2 regions of the Hymenobacter taeanensis genome follow, and region 1 is predicted to be linked to the other one. Evidence: riboswitches for the same ligand, from Rfam matches in the RefSeq annotation. Region 1 holds a riboswitch; the other holds the start of a gene.
The links. A riboswitch is a leader RNA that binds a small molecule or an ion and turns the genes downstream of it on or off. The one in region 1 is predicted to bind cobalamin.
Positions count from the first base shown of each region.

Region 2: linked by a shared signal. The riboswitch ahead of HMJ29_RS17810 (acyl-CoA thioesterase) and the one ahead of HMJ29_RS04200 (TonB-dependent receptor plug domain-containing protein) in region 1 are both predicted to bind cobalamin.

Region 1 covers NZ_CP053538.1:960,928-970,605, forward strand. The annotation lists gene HMJ29_RS04155 (glycosyltransferase family 9 protein) at 1-280, opposite strand, end outside; gene HMJ29_RS04160 (glycosyltransferase family 2 protein) at 277-1,038, opposite strand; gene HMJ29_RS04165 (T9SS type A sorting domain-containing protein) at 1,187-1,981, shown strand; gene HMJ29_RS04170 (SDR family oxidoreductase) at 2,052-2,921, shown strand; gene HMJ29_RS04175 (hypothetical protein) at 2,985-3,275, shown strand; gene ahcY (adenosylhomocysteinase) at 3,330-4,649, opposite strand; gene HMJ29_RS04185 (hypothetical protein) at 5,056-5,670, shown strand; gene HMJ29_RS04190 (class I SAM-dependent methyltransferase) at 5,827-7,014, shown strand; gene HMJ29_RS04195 (DNA-3-methyladenine glycosylase) at 7,232-7,831, opposite strand; cobalamin riboswitch at 7,948-8,176, shown strand; gene HMJ29_RS04200 (TonB-dependent receptor plug domain-containing protein) at 8,425-9,678, shown strand, end outside.
Region 2 covers NZ_CP053538.1:4,245,247-4,254,924, reverse strand. The annotation lists gene HMJ29_RS17845 (porin family protein) at 1-270, opposite strand, end outside; gene HMJ29_RS17840 (hypothetical protein) at 295-1,146, opposite strand; gene HMJ29_RS17835 (RNA polymerase sigma factor) at 1,127-1,711, opposite strand; gene HMJ29_RS17830 (hypothetical protein) at 1,956-2,384, opposite strand; gene HMJ29_RS17825 (CoA-binding protein) at 2,561-2,926, opposite strand; gene HMJ29_RS17820 (NAD(P)/FAD-dependent oxidoreductase) at 3,037-4,611, opposite strand; gene HMJ29_RS17815 (hypothetical protein) at 4,798-5,103, opposite strand; gene HMJ29_RS17810 (acyl-CoA thioesterase) at 5,245-5,661, opposite strand; cobalamin riboswitch at 5,850-6,042, opposite strand; gene HMJ29_RS17805 (MFS transporter) at 6,283-7,584, shown strand; gene HMJ29_RS17800 (DUF2911 domain-containing protein) at 7,785-8,339, shown strand; gene HMJ29_RS17795 (M23 family metallopeptidase) at 8,439-9,179, opposite strand; gene HMJ29_RS17790 (peptidoglycan DD-metalloendopeptidase family protein) at 9,230-9,678, opposite strand, start outside.

The DNA of each region.
Region 1 (9,678 bases):
CCAGTTTGGCTACTAGCTTATTGGGGAAGATGTGCAGAATGGCGTAGGCCTGTTGCTGGCGTAGCAGCGTTACCTGGGCCTGTTCATCTAAACTCAGCAACTCATCAAAATTCAGAAAGGCATCTACCCACGGACAGGCTTCTGCTACTGCCTGCGTGTAGGTGCGCCCAAGTAACACCACCCGGCAGCCAGGGTATAGCTGCTTAAGGCGCCCAGCTACGGGCAGCGTGAGCACAACGTCGCCAATAGCATCGGTGCGGCTAATGAGGAACGTCTTCATACGGCAGCTTTGGTTTTGAGCTTAGCGAATTTCAGAAATACGCCCCACGCCGAGATAGTAGCAATACTTAGCCCCGCGAAGCCATCGAGAAAACCGAGCCGGAAAAAGTAGCCGTGCACAAATTTCCACCACGGCTTCAGCAGTAAGTGAAACAGCGAAACCCGGCGCTTGCCCCGCAACCACAACTCATCGGCCGCGATGCTGGTGAAGCGGTTGAGCTGCTGCACGTGCTGCTCCACAGAATCATAGGAATAATGCAGGGCATCACCGGTGAGGGCTCCTACTGACTGGCCTACGGCTACCTCATAGCGCTCGTGCAGGAGCAAGCCCTCCCACTGGCCCAGGCGCCGATCATAGAGGCGCAACTTACGATCAGGGTACCAGCCGCCGTGGCGCACCCAGGAGCCGCAGTAGTTGGTAAGGCGGGCCAAGGTGTAGCCGGCGTGCTGCCAGTTGCTTTTAGCCGCCAGAATGCTTTGCCGGAGCTCCTCCGTCAGGACTTCGTCCGCATCGAGCTGCAAAACGTGGTTGTGCGTGGCCTGGGCAGTAGCAAAGTTTTTCTGTTGCACATAGCCCGCAAATGCGTGTTGCACCACCCGCGAGCCCATCTGCTGGCTGATAGCAACGGTATTGTCAGTGGAGAAGGAGTCTACTACCACTACCTCATCGGCAATACTGCGCACAGCCTCCAGGCAGCGAGCAATATTGCGCTCTTCATTGTAGGTGATGATAACAACTGATAAGAAGACGGTGGGCATGCAGAAGCAAATATCCGCAATTTGGCCGCTAATCAGTTTCGGGAGTTGCAGCGAGGAGCTGGGGGCCGTTGCCCGAAGGTTACATTTCACTGATCATCAGCCTAAACAGCAGTTATAGGCCACTTCAAATCAAACAGATATGGGCATTATGCGCACTTCTGCATTTCTCGGGTTACCCTTGCTTGTATTGCTTGGTTGCGAGAGCCCAAGTACCACGTTTGATGCCTTTCACATTCGACACCCTCAAAACCTGGAAAAGGTACTGGGCTCACGCTTGCACCTTGTTTCAGCGCGAGATACCCTGGATTTGCAGGTGCAGTACAACCCCGTATCGAAACGCAATATTATTACCCGGTCAGGCACCCCAGATACCCTCCTGAATGCGTGGGCGTTTCGTTACAAGCAGCTTTACTATGTGGTGCAGCCTAACAATGGCACCGCCTACTGGGTGCACGCCATGCGCATCCGCGGCAACGAGGTACAGGGCTTAGCTACCGGCTGGGAACAAATGCTGGATTTATCGGAGGCAGTAAAGCAAGGAGGATTCTCGGGCTTAGTCCGGTACCAAAGCCTAACCCGCGACTCTAGCCGGCTGCAGTTTGATGTGCGGCAGCTCCGAGACTTCTACACCACTGAAATTGATAGCTTCACGGTGTATAGGGTAGCTACTGCTGCGGTACGCCACCCCCCATCTGACACGCAGGAGGCGCCAGTGCTTTACCCAAATCCGGCGCAGCACTATACTACCGTGCGCTTCCCAGAGCCGGGCAAGCGTACGGTGCAGTTATTTACTCCTACCGGCCAGTGCGTGTACCGCATAGAAACGGTTGCTCATACGCTCACGCTGCCCTTATCCCAGTTGCCCGTAGGCCAGTATACGGTTCGGGCGGATGGCTTGCGAGGTCAGAAAGCTAGTGCTCTGCACTTGCTCATCAGCCGGTAGAGCGCCAAAGTCAAACGGTTGTTTTCTTCGTAACTCCGTATAGAGGAGCTGTTAAGAAACTACTAGACCTATGGCCCCTCTCGCGCAGCAACTCATTTTGGTTACGGGTGCTACATCCGGCATTGGTAAGGTCACGGCTCAAACCCTGGCCAAGCAAGGTGCTCACGTAATACTGCTGGCCCGCTCCGCCGAAAAAGCAGAACGCACCCAGCACGAGATACGAGCCGCAGCCGGCCACGACCGGGTAGATATTTTGCTATGTGACCTCTCTGACCTAACTCAGGTAAGGAAAGCGGCGGCTGAGTTTAACCAGCGTTACCCCCGTTTAGATGTGCTGGTGAATAATGCTGGGCTGCTGTTTGGCAAGGAGCGCCAGTTATCGGCCCAGGGCTATGAGATGACACTGGCCACCAACTACCTCGGTCCTTTTCTGTTGACTGCCCTGCTACTGGACAAGCTACGCCAAAGCCCGGCGGCCCGAATTATCAATGTGGCTTCTATGGCATACCGATTTGCGAAGCCTGACCTCACGAATCTAAACCAGGAACGGGGCTACGGTGCCATGCGGCAGTACGGCAACACCAAGCTCTACAATATTCTGTTTACACAGGAGCTCAGTCGGCGCCTACGTACTAAAGGCATTTCTAACGTGGTAACGAACAGCCTACACCCAGGCGTAGTTGCCAGCAACTTCGGCGACAACGCCAAGGGCTGGCTTGCCAAACTAACCAAGCTATTCCGCCCCTTTATGATTTCGCCGGAGCAGGGTGCACAAACTACTTTGTACCTGGTTACTGATGAGGCAGCCGGCCACATTAGCGGGGGCTTTTTTGCGAAGCAGAAAGCCGTGGCCGTGAAGCACCCTTTCACCACTCCCACCGACGCCCAGCAACTTTGGGAACAGACAGAAGCATTAGTAGAGCAGAATTTCCTGGATTAATTCACCAGGTTTCCATCGTGCAGTTATATTTCAGCATCTATCTCATTCTAGCCTGTTTATCCGATGATTATAGCTTGGTCTATATTCAACCTGCTGCTTGTACTGCTATTCCTCTACGCTTGCTGGCGCGTAGGCCGTTTTCTGAAGAGCCACGTCGGCACGGCTACAACTATCCCCTTTATGCTAGGCCACTCCTGGAGTGCGCAGGATGGTATACTTAACGTAAAGGACAATGCTTTTCAATACGACGTATCAGTGAAGCATGACTGGTCTGTTTTAGGGACGCAAGTGTACACCAGTATGGAGAACTACACCGGTCAGATGCCTATAAAAGACGAAAACACACTACATTAAAAAAGCCCCGCTCTTATTACAGAGCGGGGCTTTTTACTAGTGGACCAAAGTAGTCTAGTAGCGGTACAGATCCGACTTGAATGGGCCTTCAACTGGTACGTTAATGTACTCAGCCTGCTTAGGCTTCAACTCATCCAGCTCCACGCCAATTTTGGCTAGGTGCAGGCGGGCTACCTTCTCATCGAGGTGCTTGGGCAGAGTGTACACTTTGTTCTCGTACTGGTCAGCATTCTGCCACAGCTCAAGCTGGGCCAGGGTCTGGTTCGTGAACGAGTTCGACATTACGAACGAGGGGTGGCCAGTGGCGCAGCCCAGGTTTACCAAACGGCCTTCGGCGAGGATGATTACCTCTTTGCCATCAATGTTGTAGATGTCAACCTGCGGCTTCACGGTATCTTTGGTGTGGCCGTAATTCTTGTTCAGCCAAGCCATGTCAATCTCATCGTCGAAGTGGCCGATGTTGCAGACAATAGCTTTGTCTTTTAGAGCACGGAACGCTTCTTCGGTGATGATGTCGCAGTTGCCGGTAGCAGTTACCACGATGTCGGCTTCCTTGATAGCGTTGGCCATTTTCTTTACCGCATAGCCATCCATGGCGGCCTGCAGAGCGCAGATAGGGTCGATTTCAGTTACGATAACGCGGGCACCAGCGCCGCGCAACGAGGCAGCAGTGCCTTTCCCGACGTCGCCGTAGCCAGCAACCACGGCAATTTTGCCAGCCATCATCACGTCGGTGGCCCGACGGATAGCGTCAACAGCCGACTCTTTGCAGCCGTACTTGTTGTCGAACTTCGACTTTGTTACCGAATCATTTACGTTGAAGGCAGGCATGGGTAGCGTACCGTTCTTCACCCGGTCGAGGAGGCGCAGCACGCCCGTGGTAGTTTCCTCCGACAGGCCTTTGATGCCAGCAGCCAGTTCCGGGAACTGGTTGAGCACCATGTTGGTCAGGTCGCCGCCGTCGTCGAGAATCATGTTCAGGGGTTCGCGCTTCTCGCCGAAGAACAGCGTCTGCTCGATGCACCAGTTGAACTCCTCCTCGTTCATGCCCTTCCAGGCATATACCGGGATGCCAGCCGCCGCAATAGCCGCCGCCGCGTGATCCTGGGTAGAGAAGATGTTGCAGGAAGACCACGTAACATCAGCCCCCAGCGCAATCAGCGTCTCGATGAGTACTGCCGTTTGAATGGTCATGTGCAGGCAGCCAGCGATGCGCGCGCCTTTCAGCGGCTTCGAATCACCGAACTCCTCGCGCAGCGCCATCAGGCCGGGCATTTCTGCCTCCGCCAAGCGGATTTCCTTGCGGCCCCACTCAGCGAGGCTCATGTCTTTTACTTTATACGGAACGTAGGCCGTGGTCTTGGTCTCAACCATGATGCAGAGAATGTTTGCGAATCAACCGCAAAGGTAACTGATTTGTTAGCCTTTTCCTTCTACAACTGAATTACAAGCACTTAAACGCACATGGCGGGCTTTGGTGTAAGCCCTATCCTTCGCGGAGGCAGGCCAAGGCCTCTAAAGTCAGGAGCGAATAGATTATTGATTAGGTGGGCCAACAGTTCTATCTCTTGCGCCATACGCCATATAGAGTAGCTGAGAATGTCCTCATAATTTGCTGAGTATGCTGAGCGAATTATGGGGAGCCCACACGGGTCACTTGGGGCTTTCAGCCGTAACGAGTTGCGCTAAAATTATTCTTCGACGAATTGCACTTTTTTTTCGATGAGAGGCTTAGGTAGCTGTGGTTTAGCCAACTACATTTGCTCACATGCTTCAATCTATGATGATTCCAAATTTTGGCTCCTTGCGCCGCGCTCTACTCCTATTGCCTCTTGCTTTCGTGACATTTTTCGCTCATGCTCAGCAGAAGCCAGCAACACTTGTCCAGCTTAGCCCAGAAGACCAGGCACGGGGCTTAAATGGGGTGCAGAAAAATTTCTTCTTTGCTACGGGTCTTGACACCCCCAAAGAATCAGATTATCAGAGCGCTGGTTTCTTCGGCCAGAAGCTCCGCCCTTATTTGGCGGGCAACCAGGAGGCGCTCCATGAACTCAACAACTACCGCCGGCAAAAGTGGCTGTTCCTGGCTGAGCGCCTGACGTTTGTAGGCGCCGTAGGCCTCTATGGGCAGCAGGTGCTAGCTGACCCGGAGGTGCAGCAATACCATAACAACACGCAGAAAGCTGCGGTAGGCCTAGCAGCCGTAAGTCTGCTTTCGAATATTTTCATCTCGCGCCACACCAATGAGCACTTCCAGCGTGCCGTAGATGCGCACAATGCCGGCCTGCCCGCTGCCCGCACTGGAGCCTTGCAGTTATTGCGCCCAAGTACCGTAGGCCTCACAGCTAGCCGGTGGGGCCAGCCGCAGGTTGCGCTGAGCTGGAACCTGCGCTAGCGCTGCTGGCGTTACGTATTCAGATAGTTTTTTTGGAGGAATCCGGCAACTAGCTTCCAGCTTCTGGGGGTCAGTTGCCGGATTCCTCCTTACGTTTGGTAAACCTTTCTGCTTTAGTTGCTGACTAAGGCTAGTGTTTTTTCGTAGGAACCCTACATGGAATACCCGCTGCCGGCAGCGGCCCGGCAATACGTTGCCGAGCATCTGCACGACGACCCCGCCCAACTGGCGCTGCAGGCCCGCCGATACCCAGGCCTCCCCGTTCCGGACCTCGTGCGCCAGATTCAGGCGCGCCAGAAAGCCCGGGCTAAGCTGCCCACTTGGGCCGAAAACCCTGACCTGATTTTTCCGCCTACCCTCTCGGTGGAGCAGGCTTCCTCGGCCCGCACGGCAGCTTATAAAGCCAGCCTGGTACAAGGCCAACGCCTTGCTGATCTTACGGGAGGCTTTGGGGTTGATGCCGCCCACTTTGCGGCCACCATACCAGAGGTGCATTATGTGGAGCGCAACGCAGCGCTGGCCGACGTAGTGCGCTACAATTTGCAGCAGCTGGGCATTGAAAACGTGCAGTGCCACAACGAGGATGCTGTGCACTTCCTGCGCAATACGCCCGAGCACTTCGACTGGCTGTACCTCGACCCCGCCCGGCGCGACACGGCAGCCCGCAAGATTTTCCGGTTGCAGGATTGTGAGCCCGATGTGTTACGCATACTACCACTGCTGCTGCAAAAGAGCCGGAGTGTACTGCTCAAGACCTCGCCCATGCTCGATATTGAGCAGGCCCTCCAGGAGCTACGCCACGTGCGCCGCCTGTGGGTACTGGCCGTAGATAATGAATGCAAAGAGGTGCTGTACGAATTAGGCCCGGAACCTGCCGTTGACCCCGAGCGCTTCACGGTAAATCTGCTCCGTAATGGCCAGCAGCAGGAGTTCCGCCTGAACCGGGCCCGTGAAGGTCGCGCCATTGCCCGCTACGCCCTGCCTCAGCAATACCTCTATGAGCCCAATGTGGCGGTGCTAAAGGCGGGTGGTTTCCGCAGCGTAGGTACAGCCTTTGAGATGCTGAAGCTGCATCAGCACAGCCACCTCTACACCTCCGATATTCTGCGCCCTGAATTCCCAGGCCGCATTTTCCGGATTAAAGCTACGGAGCGGTACGATGCCGCTGCCCTGCGTGCGCACCTGGGGCCCGATGTCCGGGCCCACGTGACCACCCGTAACTTCCCCGACACCGTAGCCGAGTTCCGCCACCGGACCGGCATCCGCGAGGGCGGCGACTTGTACCTATTTGCTACCACCAACTTGGAAGGCAAATTGATGGTACTGGTGTGTGAGAAACTATGACACGGTGGTTGAGCGAAATGGTCTAGGCCAGTTACTGCCGGCAGAGCCAAGTAATCCCTCCTTTCGCCTTCCTCAAGCCTCGACCTACGCAAAAGCCCTTACTTCCGTGCTGGAGGTAAGGGCTTTTCTATTTTCAAGGTTCGTGCAGCAACGAAGGAAGGATTGCTTCGTCGTACCTCCTCGCAATGACACGGCACAAATTCACCATTTCACCTTATCACTTCGCCGGGCTTACCCATTTACTGCCTTGTAGGCGGAAGCGCCAGGGTAGAGAAACATCGTCGCCGGCGTAATCAATGCCTACTCTAGGTGAGGCAATAATGTCGTCGGAGGCCACTTCCTCGTTTAGGTCCTCCATCCAGATTAGGTCACCAGTAAGGTCGGTGCCATAATGGGCGGTAGTGATACCGAGGGCTTGGGTGAGTAGGCCAGGGCCAGCGGTGAGGTTACGTTGCACTGCGGTTAGGTTGCGGCGCAGCAGCATTTCTGGGATTCCCTCGGTGGGCTCTAAGCCTCTTATCAGCACGGCATCAGCTTTGCCGGCCTCGTTGGTGATGATGTTGAAGAGGACGTAACGGCCGTAAATGAGGTAGGTGTAGGCCACTCCGCCGGGCTCATACATGACTTTGGTGCGGGCGGTGTAGCGGCCAAGGTGCGAGTGGCAGGCCTGGTCGTTAATGTGGGCATAGGCTTCCGTTTCTACGATACGCCCGCCGGTCAGTACCCCATTAATGTGGGTGAACAGGTACTTCCCAATCAACTCACGGGCAATTTCTACAGGGCTGGAGCGGCGGTAAAAGTCGAGGGGAATCTTCATAAAGGAATTACATAAACAACACTCCGCAACCCATGCTGGTAGCTGCGGAAGCCGCTGGCTGCACGGCATCAAACAAACTTCGGATACGGATGAGTCGAAGCTTAGGCCACTTTGTCTATCTTTGCGGCCGTAAAGGTGGCCAGACCCTAATTGCAGGGCGAGGCTTAAAAGGGAATCCGGTTCAATGCCGGAGCTGTCCCCGCAACTGTACGCTTCACTTACCCAGGCGGTCATTCCCCCTGCCACTGTTTCGATGAAAGCAGCTGCGCTCTGCAGCTGCCGGAGAAATGGGAAGGCGACCGACCCGAAGCAAGCCAGGAGACCTGCCTTTACGTTTCCCATGTTCAGCGCCTTCGGAGGAAGGGCGGAGAATGATTGCAGTAAGCGGCCTTCGGGCAGCTTGAATTCCCTGTATTCGGCCTCGGCTTCGGTAGAGTATTCCGGTTTCGGAAAACAGTACCAGAAGTTTTGAACTGAACTTTCCTACCCCGGAAATTTTGGTTCGGATGTTTGAGTTTTGTGCGCCCCTCCTACACTTGCTCCGCTTGGCACGGACGGGGCGAAGCTATGCGCTACTCACTACTGGTTGGCTGATGGCCAGTACGGCAGCGGCTCAAAATAAGCCGGGCTTTTCGCTTGATTCGGTGCAGGCCTTGCCCTCAGTGCGGGTGCAGGCAGTACGGCCCAGCAGGTTTGCAGTGGGCAGCCGGGTTACGTCGGTGTTAGACTCGGGGGCAGTGCTACCTACGGGCGCCACCCTGGCGGAAGCCCTGGCCTCCCGCACGGCCTTATACCTGAAAGAGTACGGGCCGGGGCAGCTGGCTTCCATCTCTATTCGAGGCACATCGGCTCAACATACCGCGGTGCTGTGGAACGGCTTTAACGTGATGCTGCCCACGCTAGGCCAGTCGGATTTTGCGCTGCTGCCGCTGAGTGGTAACACCCGTGCCGAGGTACAGCACGGGCCTGCTGGCGCTACCTATGGCACCGGCGCGGTGGGTGGTACAGTGCTGCTATCGTCGCCGGTGGTGTGGGGCGCGGGGCTACGCGGCACTGTGCAGACGGATGCCGGCAGCTATGGCCTGCGGGCCGGCAGTGCCGAGGGCAGCTTCAGCAACCAGCGCATTTCGGTGCGCACCGCCGCCTCCTACCGCACCGCCGACAACGATTTCCCCTACTCTACCCCAGGCACAACAGGCCTAGTGCGGCAACGGCAAGCAAACGCTGCGCTGCATCAATGGAGCGTAGCCCAAGATGTAACACTGCGCGTAGGCCAGCAGGGCGAGATCCAGGCCTCGGCGTGGCTGACAGATGCCGACCGCCAGATTCAGCCGGCTATTGGCTCAGCCAACACCCACGCCCAAGAGTGGGACCAAAGCCGCCGCTTGCTGGCCGGGTACCGGCACGTTACGAGCCAGCAGGAGACGGGGGTGCGAGTGGCCTGGTTTGAGGATGTGCTCAACTACCGCAACGAGGCCACCGTGAGCAACTCCAGGGTGCGCACCACTCAAGCCCAGGCCGACCATACCATCAACTTCGGCAGCCGGGCCAGCGTGCGGGGTGGCCTAGAAGCCCAGCATTTTGCCGTAACCCCCGAGCTGTACCGCCGCCCGGTAACCGAAAATCGGTATGCGGGCTATGTGCTGCTGCGCTACGACCCACGCCCTGCGTTGCACCTCTCAGCCAATGTGAGACAGGCAGTGCTGCCCGGCCGGCGGGTGCCGCTTACCCCTACGCTGGGCGCTGAGTGGCAGGTCTGGCAAACCAGCCACCAGCAGCTTACGCTTAAGGCCAGCACCTCCCGCAGCTACCGGGCACCCACCCTCAACGAGCGGTTCTGGCCCCAG
Region 2 (9,678 bases), 1.6 Mb from region 1:
GGTTACCTGGTCCGACTTCGAGCTCTTGCCGGCGGCCTCAGCCTGAGTGATGTAGCCGTCCAGCAGTACCAGCAACGAGTCGAGCTTGTAGTTGCGCATCTCGCGCAGCTGGGCCTTGTTCTTCACGAACAGCGTCATGGTGGCCTGGTTAGGCAGCTTCACAATGATGGTGTCGTCGGGGTGAGAGGCAGGCCGGGCGGTGGCATGCAGGCGGCCGGGCAGCAGGAGTACCAGGGCCAGGAGAGCGAGGAGAGAGGATATACGTTTCATGACGTAAAGGAGAAAAAGGCAGCGTTAGAGTTGGATTACTTTGGTAAGCGTGCGGTTGCCCAGACGGGCCTGCACCGTTACCATTTCCGGCAGGCCGGCTTCTGTCAGGCTCACTTTGTCGCCCCGCACGGCGTTGCGGGCCTGCTGCAGCAAGGCTCCAAGGCGTGGGCGGTGACTGTTTTCCGAAGCCTCCGCCATAGCCATAGCAGTAGTAGCCGGGGCGGGGCGTACTTCCACCTCAATAGCACCAATAGGAGCCGATGTGGTGGGAGTAGAGGAAGCTAGGGTGTTGGTGGGGAGCTCCGGCAGAGGCTGTGCTACCGTACCCACCCGCCGCTCCGGAGCAGCTGAACTAGGTGAGGTGACAGCCAATGTCTGGCTAGAAGAAGCGGCAGCTGGTATAGGTTTCAGGGAGTAGCTGGCAGCAGTGCGCGGGGCCGAAGTGCGAGCTAAAGCAGCAGGTTGGGCTTCTGGAGCGGGGTCCGGTTGTACACCCACGGACCGAGATTCAGAAGTTTCAGAGGTGGCCACCTCTACCGGCGTTGCCTTGTCCGGGGCTTCTGTGGTGGTAGATGGTGAAGGAGTAGTGGGGGTTGCCTGAGCAATGCTGGATTTTTTTTCGGGGCTCGGGTTAGCAGCTGAAGCCACGGTGCCGGTACTTAGGCCACTGCTTGGGCCCTGTTGCAACAGCAGCAACCAGGCGCCTCCCAGCAGCGTGAGCAAAGCCACGGCTGCGGCAGCCAGCCACATAACGGGGCGGCGCTTGCGCTTGGGCTGAATTTCGGCCTCCAGTTGGTCCCAGAGGTAGGCGGGCGGCGTGGGTGCATGGCCCTCCAGTCGGTCCCGAAACAGCTTATCAATATCTTCCGGTTGCATATACTTCTTTCGTTGAGGAGGTGGAGGAGGGCCGGGCTTGGGCTCCTGCTACCGCGAGGCGGCGCTGGAGCATGGCCCGGGCCTTACTGAGCTGCGACTTGCTCGTGCCTTCCGAAATACCGAGCAGCTCGCCAATTTCGGGGTGGGTGTAGCCCTCCAGGGCATACAGGTTAAACACCGTGCGGTAGCCTGCGGGCAGCTCGGCCAATACGGCCAGCATATCATCGGCGTTAAGCTGGCTCTCGGCCGTGGCCGCTGTGGCGGGCACGTCGTAGGTCAAATCGTCGATGGCCATGTGCAGGGGCTCCTTACGGCGCAGGAGGCCTAGCGCTTCGTTTACCATAATCCGGCGAATCCAGCCTTCAAACGAGCCATCGTGGCGGTACTGGTCCAGGGCCCGGAATACTTTGGTGAAGCCCACAATCAGGGCTTCCTCAGCGTCTTCGCGGCGCCGCAGGTAGCGCATGCACACTGACAGCATCAGGCCCGCAAACCGCTCATAGAGCAGCTTTTGGGCACGGCTGCTGCCTTGGCGGCAGGCGGCTATGAGGTCAGCATCAGTCACGGAAGGAAGAGTAAAGGTTGAGTCAGGAGCAAGTCGTTTGGAGGGCTAGATGCACCCTGCCGGGGTGGGGTTGCCTAAGCTGCAGAAAAAAATAGCATGGGCTTACAGGCAATTCAGCGTAGCGCTGGAAAGGGCTGTAAATGTGCTGGATATCTTGAATGATAGTCTATAAAAAAATCAGCGCCAACTCAATTGAGTTGGCGCTGACTGGTACAGCTGTAAGAAGGTAAAAAGCAGACTTGCCCTAGAGGGAAGTACTAATGGTAGCCGTGCGCAGGCCTGCTGAATTCACAGGCGTGAGTCCAGAAATGGTTACCGTGTTCTTCACTTCTCCATCTACCTTGATGGTGGCCTGAATAGAACCAGATAGGGAAGCGCCCGGCTGGGGCATGAGGGGGTAGAACTGTACCTCTGCCTTGAAGGTGGTGCCGGCTGGTACCGGCCGCTCGTTATGATTGAAAGAACTGGAGCCAGTGCGCAGACTTTTTGAATACACCGTAGTAAGGTTCAGGCCCGTTTCCTTCTGCACCAACATGCGGCCTTCATAGTCGCTTGAGCTATTTTTTGCTTCAATACTTACGGTTACTTTGTGCGTAGGCGCCACATCTCCAGTTTGCTTGTTGCAGCTGGTCAGCGCCAACAGCGCCGCTGGTAAAAATAGTAGGTACTTCATGGGTATAGTCATTGGATTTGATAAAGATTAACTGGTCTGGGTAGTGCGCTATCCGAGCCCTGACTGCTAGTCAATACTCTTGTAAGTATAGTAAAAAAAACATTCTATAGATTTACCAGAGGAGCTAAACGACCAGTCGTTTAGCTCCTCTGGTAAATCTATAGAATGCTGAGGCCCTAATACTGGCCTATTGACAGCATGACCAAGGTGCAAGCCTCCTCCGTACGGATGCCGCGCTGCTGCGCCAGTTCTTCCAGCTCGGGGTTTTCGGTGCCGGGGTTAAAAATGATGCGCTTAGGGTTCAGGTCCAGAATATAGTCGTACCAGCCGGGTTGGTTTTGGGGGCCTACGTACAGCGTAACCGTATCCACGCCCTCTGACTGGGGCCGATCAGTGTGGATATCCATACCGGCCACCTGGCCCTTACGGATGCCCACGGGTACCACCTCGTGGCCATGGTTTTTCAGCTGATGCACGGCGCGGTAAGCATACCGGTTAGGATTATCGCTGGCGCCGAGAACGAGAGTCTTCTTGTGTGTCATGATAGGAGCAAAACTAGGGAACGTACTTCCGTACCGTATACGAAAGCAACCCGCTAATGGCCAGCAAGGCACCTTTAAGGCTGTTTCAAACCGGCACAAGCGAGAAAGTATCAGGCGCTGATAGCGGCCAGTACCGCTTCGGCGCACCGCTCGCCATCCATAGCCGCCGACACAATGCCCCCGGCATAGCCCGCGCCCTCACCGCACGGAAACAGCCCACGCACCTCGGGGTGCTGCAGGGTGTCCCGGTCCCGGGGGATGCGCACCGGGGAGGAGGTACGGCTTTCCACGCCCACAATTTGGGCGGCATTAGTAGCGTAGCCGGGTATCTTCTGCCCAAAATTCCGGAAACCCTGGCGCAGTCGTTCCGCTAGGCCAGTGCCCAGCACTTCTTCCATCTGAAGTGAAACCAGTCCCGGCTGGTAGCTGGTTTCCAGCAGCTCCGCCGACACTTTGCCCTTCAGGAAGTCGCCGAGGCGCTGGGCGGGCGCCAACTGGGTGTTACCGGCCAGCTGGCAGGCGCGCTGTTCAATATCCTGCTGCAGGCGCAATCCGGCCAACGCACCGTACTGGCGCAGGTCCATATCCTCGAGCTCAATGGCCGTAACAATGCCGGAGTTGGCAAAGCGCGAGTCGCGGCGGCTGGGGCTCATGCCGTTCACCACTACCTCGCCGGGGGCAGTGGCCGCCGGCACAATAAATCCCCCCGGGCACATGCAGAAGGAAAATACGCCCCGCTGCTTATTCTGCCACTGGGTTTGGTGCACCAGCGCATACGAGGCTGCCGGTAGGCCCCCCCGATCTTTGCGGCGGTACTGGGCTTGGTCAATCAGCTCCTGCGGGTGCTCTACGCGCACGCCCAGGGCAAAGGGCTTGGCCTCAATGAGCACCCCACGGCGGTGCAGCAACTCATATATATCACGGGCCGAGTGGCCGGTGGCCAGAATTACGGCATCGGCCTCCAACGCCTCGCCAGTTGCCGTTACTACGCCGCGCAGGTTATTTTGCTCCAGTACCAAATCCGTCACGCGGGTTTCAAACCGCACTTCGCCTCCGGCCTCCCGAATGGTGTCGCGAAGGGCCTGCACCACGTAGGGCAGCTTGTTGGTGCCAATGTGAGGGTGGGCATCAACGAGAATATCGGGGGTGGCGCCGTGCTGCACCAGCAGACGCAGGATGCGGCCTACGTCGCCGCGTTTGGTGGCGCGGGTGTAGAGCTTACCATCAGAATAGGTACCGGCCCCGCCTTCGCCAAAACAGTAGTTAGAGTCACTATCTACGATGTGCTCCTTATTAAGCGCGGCCAGGTCGCGGCGGCGGGTGCGCACATCTTTGCCGCGCTCCAGCACAATGGGTTTAATGCCTAGCTCAATAGCCCGCAAAGCCGCAAACAACCCGGCGGGGCCCGCACCCACAATGAGTACTGAGCGCCGGGCCTGACTTACGTTGGAATAGTGAAACCAGGGACCAAACAGGTTAGCGGGTGGTGGGGTCTGGTAAATATCGGCGCGCAGGCGCACCTGGGGCTGACGGCCACGCGCATCAATGGAGCGCTTGCGCAAGTGCACAAAATCGGCCTGACCGGGCACGAGGCCGGCCGCGTTGAGGAGGGCGCGGTAGCGCGCCATTTCATCGTAGGCCACTTCGGGGGGAAGCAGCACCTCGATTTCCTGGGGTATGGGCATAAAACAGGTGAAAGGGAGTTAGCCTTTGAACCAAAGGGTAAAAAGCAGGGACAAAACTACGAAAATGCCGCCTAGGCCACTCGTATGTTTGAGCAAGCAAAAGCCGGCCCTGCTTGGCAACTGCCGCAACCGCAGAGGCAGTGCGTATGCTGCTAAGCAGGGCCGGCTCTCAAACAGTAGGTTTTGCTAGTCGGTTCCGCTGCCGGTAATGGCCGATTTGCGGGGCCAGAACTTCTCCATGGAATGGTTAAAGCACTCCAGCACCTGAGAACGGACCTCCCCGGAAGGATGACGTAGTAAGTGGCCCAGCAGGTGGCGGTACATCTCCGTCGTAACTTCCAGGCCCTTGGCGCTTACCAGGCCGTGGTGTAACAGGTCGCAGTTGGCAGCCACAGAATTTGAGATGGAATCGGTAAGCTCCTCACGAGCTTTATCGGCTTCCTTGAACGACTGTTCCAAACGGGCTTTTTGATTAGGCAAGGTCTGCTCCATTTTCTACTGAGAGGAGAAAATCAGGTGATATGAATAGTTCGATAAACCTACGCTTGTGCCTGAAAGGTTCAGCCAGCGCTTTTTATTCCAAGAAAAAAGGAATGGATAAGGGTACTAGAGGATAACCACTCTGGTTGTAAGCTATTTAAACTGTTGAGTAGGTTCAGGGTGGCCTAGAATAGAAACCGGGCGTTTCTGCTCATCAATGGCTACGAAGGTGAACAAGCCCGAAACGGCCTTGACACGCTCTTCGGAGTACATCTGCTCCACAAACAGCTCTACGCGCACTTGCAGGCTGGTGTTTCCTACGCGGGCCACGCGCCCAATGAGCTCTACCAGCGTGCCGCCAGGTATGGGGTGGGTGAAGTCAACCTTATCTGAGGAGACTGTGACCATTTTGAGGCGGCTGAAGCGGGTGGCCGTGATAAAGGCTACCTCATCCATCATGTGCAGCGTGGTGCCGCCAAAGAGGGTGTCGTAGTGGTTGGTGGTGTTCGGGAATACCGCTTTAAAGATGCGGGTTTCGGCTCGGCTGATTTTTTCGTCTAGTGAAGACATAGGTAGAGGAGGAGGTGGTAAAGAGAAAACTCGCTCTGCCGGCCGCTTCTGCGGCCCTTTTTGCAACCTTCTCATTGCCGGCTACCTGGCCTACGCACATACTGCCCTTCGCCCGGCTATACTAGCCGGAAGGAGAGGGTCACAGCCCGCAGCAGCACCCGACAAGGACCTGGTTCGCGCAGGAGCCTCATCATTAAGAGCGGCGGGCAGGTCTCCTGACTTGTAACATGCTTTCCGCCCTTCTCGCCTTTATATGGGCAATGGGCCGTAGTTGGAAAGCACTGGCTGATGGTTACTTACAGTAGCGCGTCTGTCCGGGAGTTGCACCCGGTTCCCTTTTCATTCTGGCCGAAGCCAAACACCTGCCGCTCGTCTGACTGGAATAAGCAGACAAAGAACTATGGGCCAAAGGTAGCAGAATGCATCAGTGTCACTCCGAACGCGGTGAGGAATCTACTACTTGGCCGTAGGACGGATGTATGCACAACTTAAAACAGAACGCGAGCTAGTCACTCGCATCTAGAAGATACCTCAGATTCCTCACCTTCGGCTCGTAATGACAGCTGTGGCGTTAGTTCATGCTATTTTGCGGCTGTTCCCTTCCCCCTTCAATACTGGCCTATGGCACCCTCTACTACTCCCGCGCCGCGCACCATGGCCTCCCGTATTCGCTCCATCTTCAGCGGCTCGGTGGGCAACCTGGTAGAGTGGTACGACTGGTACGTGTACTCAGCCTTTGCCTTGTACTTTGCCCCGGCCTTCTTTCCTAAGGGCGACCTTACGGCCCAGCTGCTCAACTCGGCAGCCATTTTTGCGGTCGGCTTTCTGATGCGGCCCCTGGGCGGCTGGCTGATGGGTATTTACGCCGACCGGCACGGGCGGAAAGCAGCATTGCTGCTCTCGGTGCTGCTGATGTGTGGAGGCTCATTGCTGATTGCTCTTACGCCTTCGTATGGGCAAATTGGCGTGGCAGCACCCGTGCTCCTCGTAATAGCGCGCCTGCTGCAGGGCCTGAGCGTAGGCGGGGAATACGGCACCTCGGCTACGTACCTGAGCGAAATGGCTGATCAGCGTAACCGGGGGTTCTTCTCAAGCTTTCAGTACGTGACCCTGATTGCCGGGCAGTTGCTGGCGCTGCTGGTACAGCTAGGCCTACAGGCCGTGCTGAGCACCGAGGAGCTGTATGCCTGGGGTTGGCGCGTGCCGTTTGCCATTGGGGCGGGAGCAGCACTGGTAGCCCTGTACCTGCGCCGCACCATGGAAGAAACCGATGCCTTCACCAAGCAGACCAGCACCAGTACCGCTCAACCCAGCAAGCTCACACTGCTGCTAAGCTACCCGCGGGAGATACTTACGGTCGTGGGCCTGACACTGGGCGGCACGGTGGTTTTTTACACATTTACCACGTACGCGCAGAAGTTTTTGGTGAATACGGCCGGGTTTAGCAAGGCCGAGGCTACTATGGTATCGTTTGCGGCGCTGGGGGTAGCCATGCTGCTGCAGCCCGTGCTGGGCGCCATCTCCGACCGCGTAGGGCGGCGGCCGGTCCTCCTGTTCTTTGGGTTTGGAGCTACGCTCGGCACGTATCCGCTGCTCACGGCGCTAGGCCACTCGGCCGGGCCCGGTGCCGCGTTTGGGCTGCTGGTGCTGGCCTTGTTCATTGTGAGTGGGTATACCTCCATTAATGCGGTAGTGAAAGCCGAGCTGTTCCCCACGGAAATCAGGGCGTTGGGGGTGGGGCTACCGTATGCGCTTACCGTGGCAATTTTTGGCGGGTCGGCGGAGTATGTGGCGCTGCTGGCCAAAGACCGGGGCGTGGAAACCTGGTTTTACTGGTATGTAACGGCCTGTGCGGCCATCTCGCTGCTGGTATACCTGCGCATGAGCGATACCCGCGACACCTCCCGGATGCGAGAAGACTAACCTAGTACCAGTGGGCTAAGTGGGACCGAAGTGGTGTAGGCTAATCAAGTGAGAAAAGTATAGGCAACCTATTGAACCCTGGCGTTGTCCATTGGCTTGTCAAGTACCTGTTTTTAACCTCAGGCGTGCTGCTGTGAAAACAAAGTGCGTAAGTTGAGCTTTCTGTTCCAGTGTTCTCTCCTAAACCCCCCTTCATCAGTATGCGTACCCTCACCCCAAAATTCCTCTTTCTGTTCCTGTGCACCTTTCTGCTGGCGGCTACTTCCTTCGCGCAAGGCACCATGACCACAAAGGCTCCCGAGGATAAATCGAAGCGCCCCAGCCCGCCCGCAACCGTAACGGGCACTGCGCCCGGCGGAGTGGCCTACACCATTGACTACAGCCGCCCTTCGGTGAAAGGCCGCAAAATATTCGGTGGGCTGGAGCAGTATGGCAAAGTATGGCGCACTGGTGCCAACGAGGCTACTACGTTTGAAGTAAAACAGCCCGTAAAAATCAACGGCCAGGCCCTGCCAGCTGGCAAGTATGCGCTGTTTACCATCCCCGGCGAGCAGGAGTGGACCATTATCTTCAACAAGACGGCCAATCAGTGGGGTGCTTATGAGTACAAACAAGAGCAGGATGCCCTGCGTGTAACCGTAAAACCCAGCAAAACCCCTTCGCTGGTAGAGCAGTTCACCATTTCTTCCGATAAGAAAGGCAACGTAACTATGGCTTGGGAAAACACGCAGGCCAGCTTCACCGTGAGCAAGTAACAGCCCTAGGCCACTCAACAAAACGGCCCCCGTTCTTACTCAGCTGAGTAGGAGCGGGGGCCGTTCTGGTTATATCGGGTTAACTACATCAGAGTTAATTCACTCTTTTTTATCATTGAAAGTTACTGGTGCTGCCTCAAGTCCCAGCTTGGTCAGATATACCACCACGAACCAAAAATGAGGTTCATATTTGTTTCCACCAAAGTATCCCAGAAGCTCACCCTGTTTTACCTGTTGACCGACTTGTACAACGGCGCTGTTCTGCGTAATATTCTCGTACCTGCCTTGAGTGCCATCAGCATGGTAAACTAAAATCACGTTTCCGTTTTTGCGTACAAGTGCGTTTTTCTTGTCGTGGCGAACAAAGGCAACAATACCTTCCCGTGCTGCCACAATGGGAGTACCCACCGGAAGAGCAAATGGGTATTGATTCCGCAATTGCCGTCTGATCTTGATGGTATCTGTCTGGACCCGAAAGGGCAGTGCGTATACAAGGCTACTGTCGGGAGCGTGGCCGGTATAGACGCCCGGATCAATATTGTAAGTATAGCGGTAATAAGGGTCTAAGGCTTCTGGAACAAAGACCGTTAGCAACTGGGGGGATTCGGCTGGCGGCAAGGCAATTCTAGCAGGTAACGCAACGGTGCTGTGCATCAGTACTAGCTTCGCTTCTAAGAGAACAGATACTGGTACCACCCCGTGGTTCTCTCCCATAATCGACACAGTACCATTCTCGTTTTTTACCTGATATATCTTGTAGAGAGCGGCTTGGCATAGTGCCGGGATGCGTATAAACACGAGTAGACTGATGCCTAGAGCGAATGCTAGAAATTTGGGCATAGTTGAGTTTCTGTAGTATAAACGGATAGTATAGCCGATAAAATAATGGCTTATCGAGGCCGAACTAAACGGCTGCCTGTACGGAAAGTAACCGGTATGGCTTCTGATTCGGTGGCTCCTGAATGCTCCACAGAAAACCATAAATAAGGGTTTTGCTTCCTGTGCCCAAAGTAAGCAATGAGTTCACCTTGCTTTACCCATTGGCCAACCTGAACGGTTGCACTCCCTGTTTTAATATTTTCATAACAAGCATGAGTGCCATCGTTGTGGTAAACGTAAATCAAGTTACTATTTATGGCCGTACTATTCCGTTGACCATAATGTATAGCGGCTACAACCCCTTCGCGGGCGGCGAGTACAGGAGCATTTTCATGTAACCGGAAGGTATAAAGGTACTGGTTATCGGCTCGTCCTATCGTTAGAGAGTCGATGGCAGTGTTGCATGGAAGTGCATACACGGCGCTGGTATCCGGAGCTAGGCCAGTATAGGCCCCTAAGT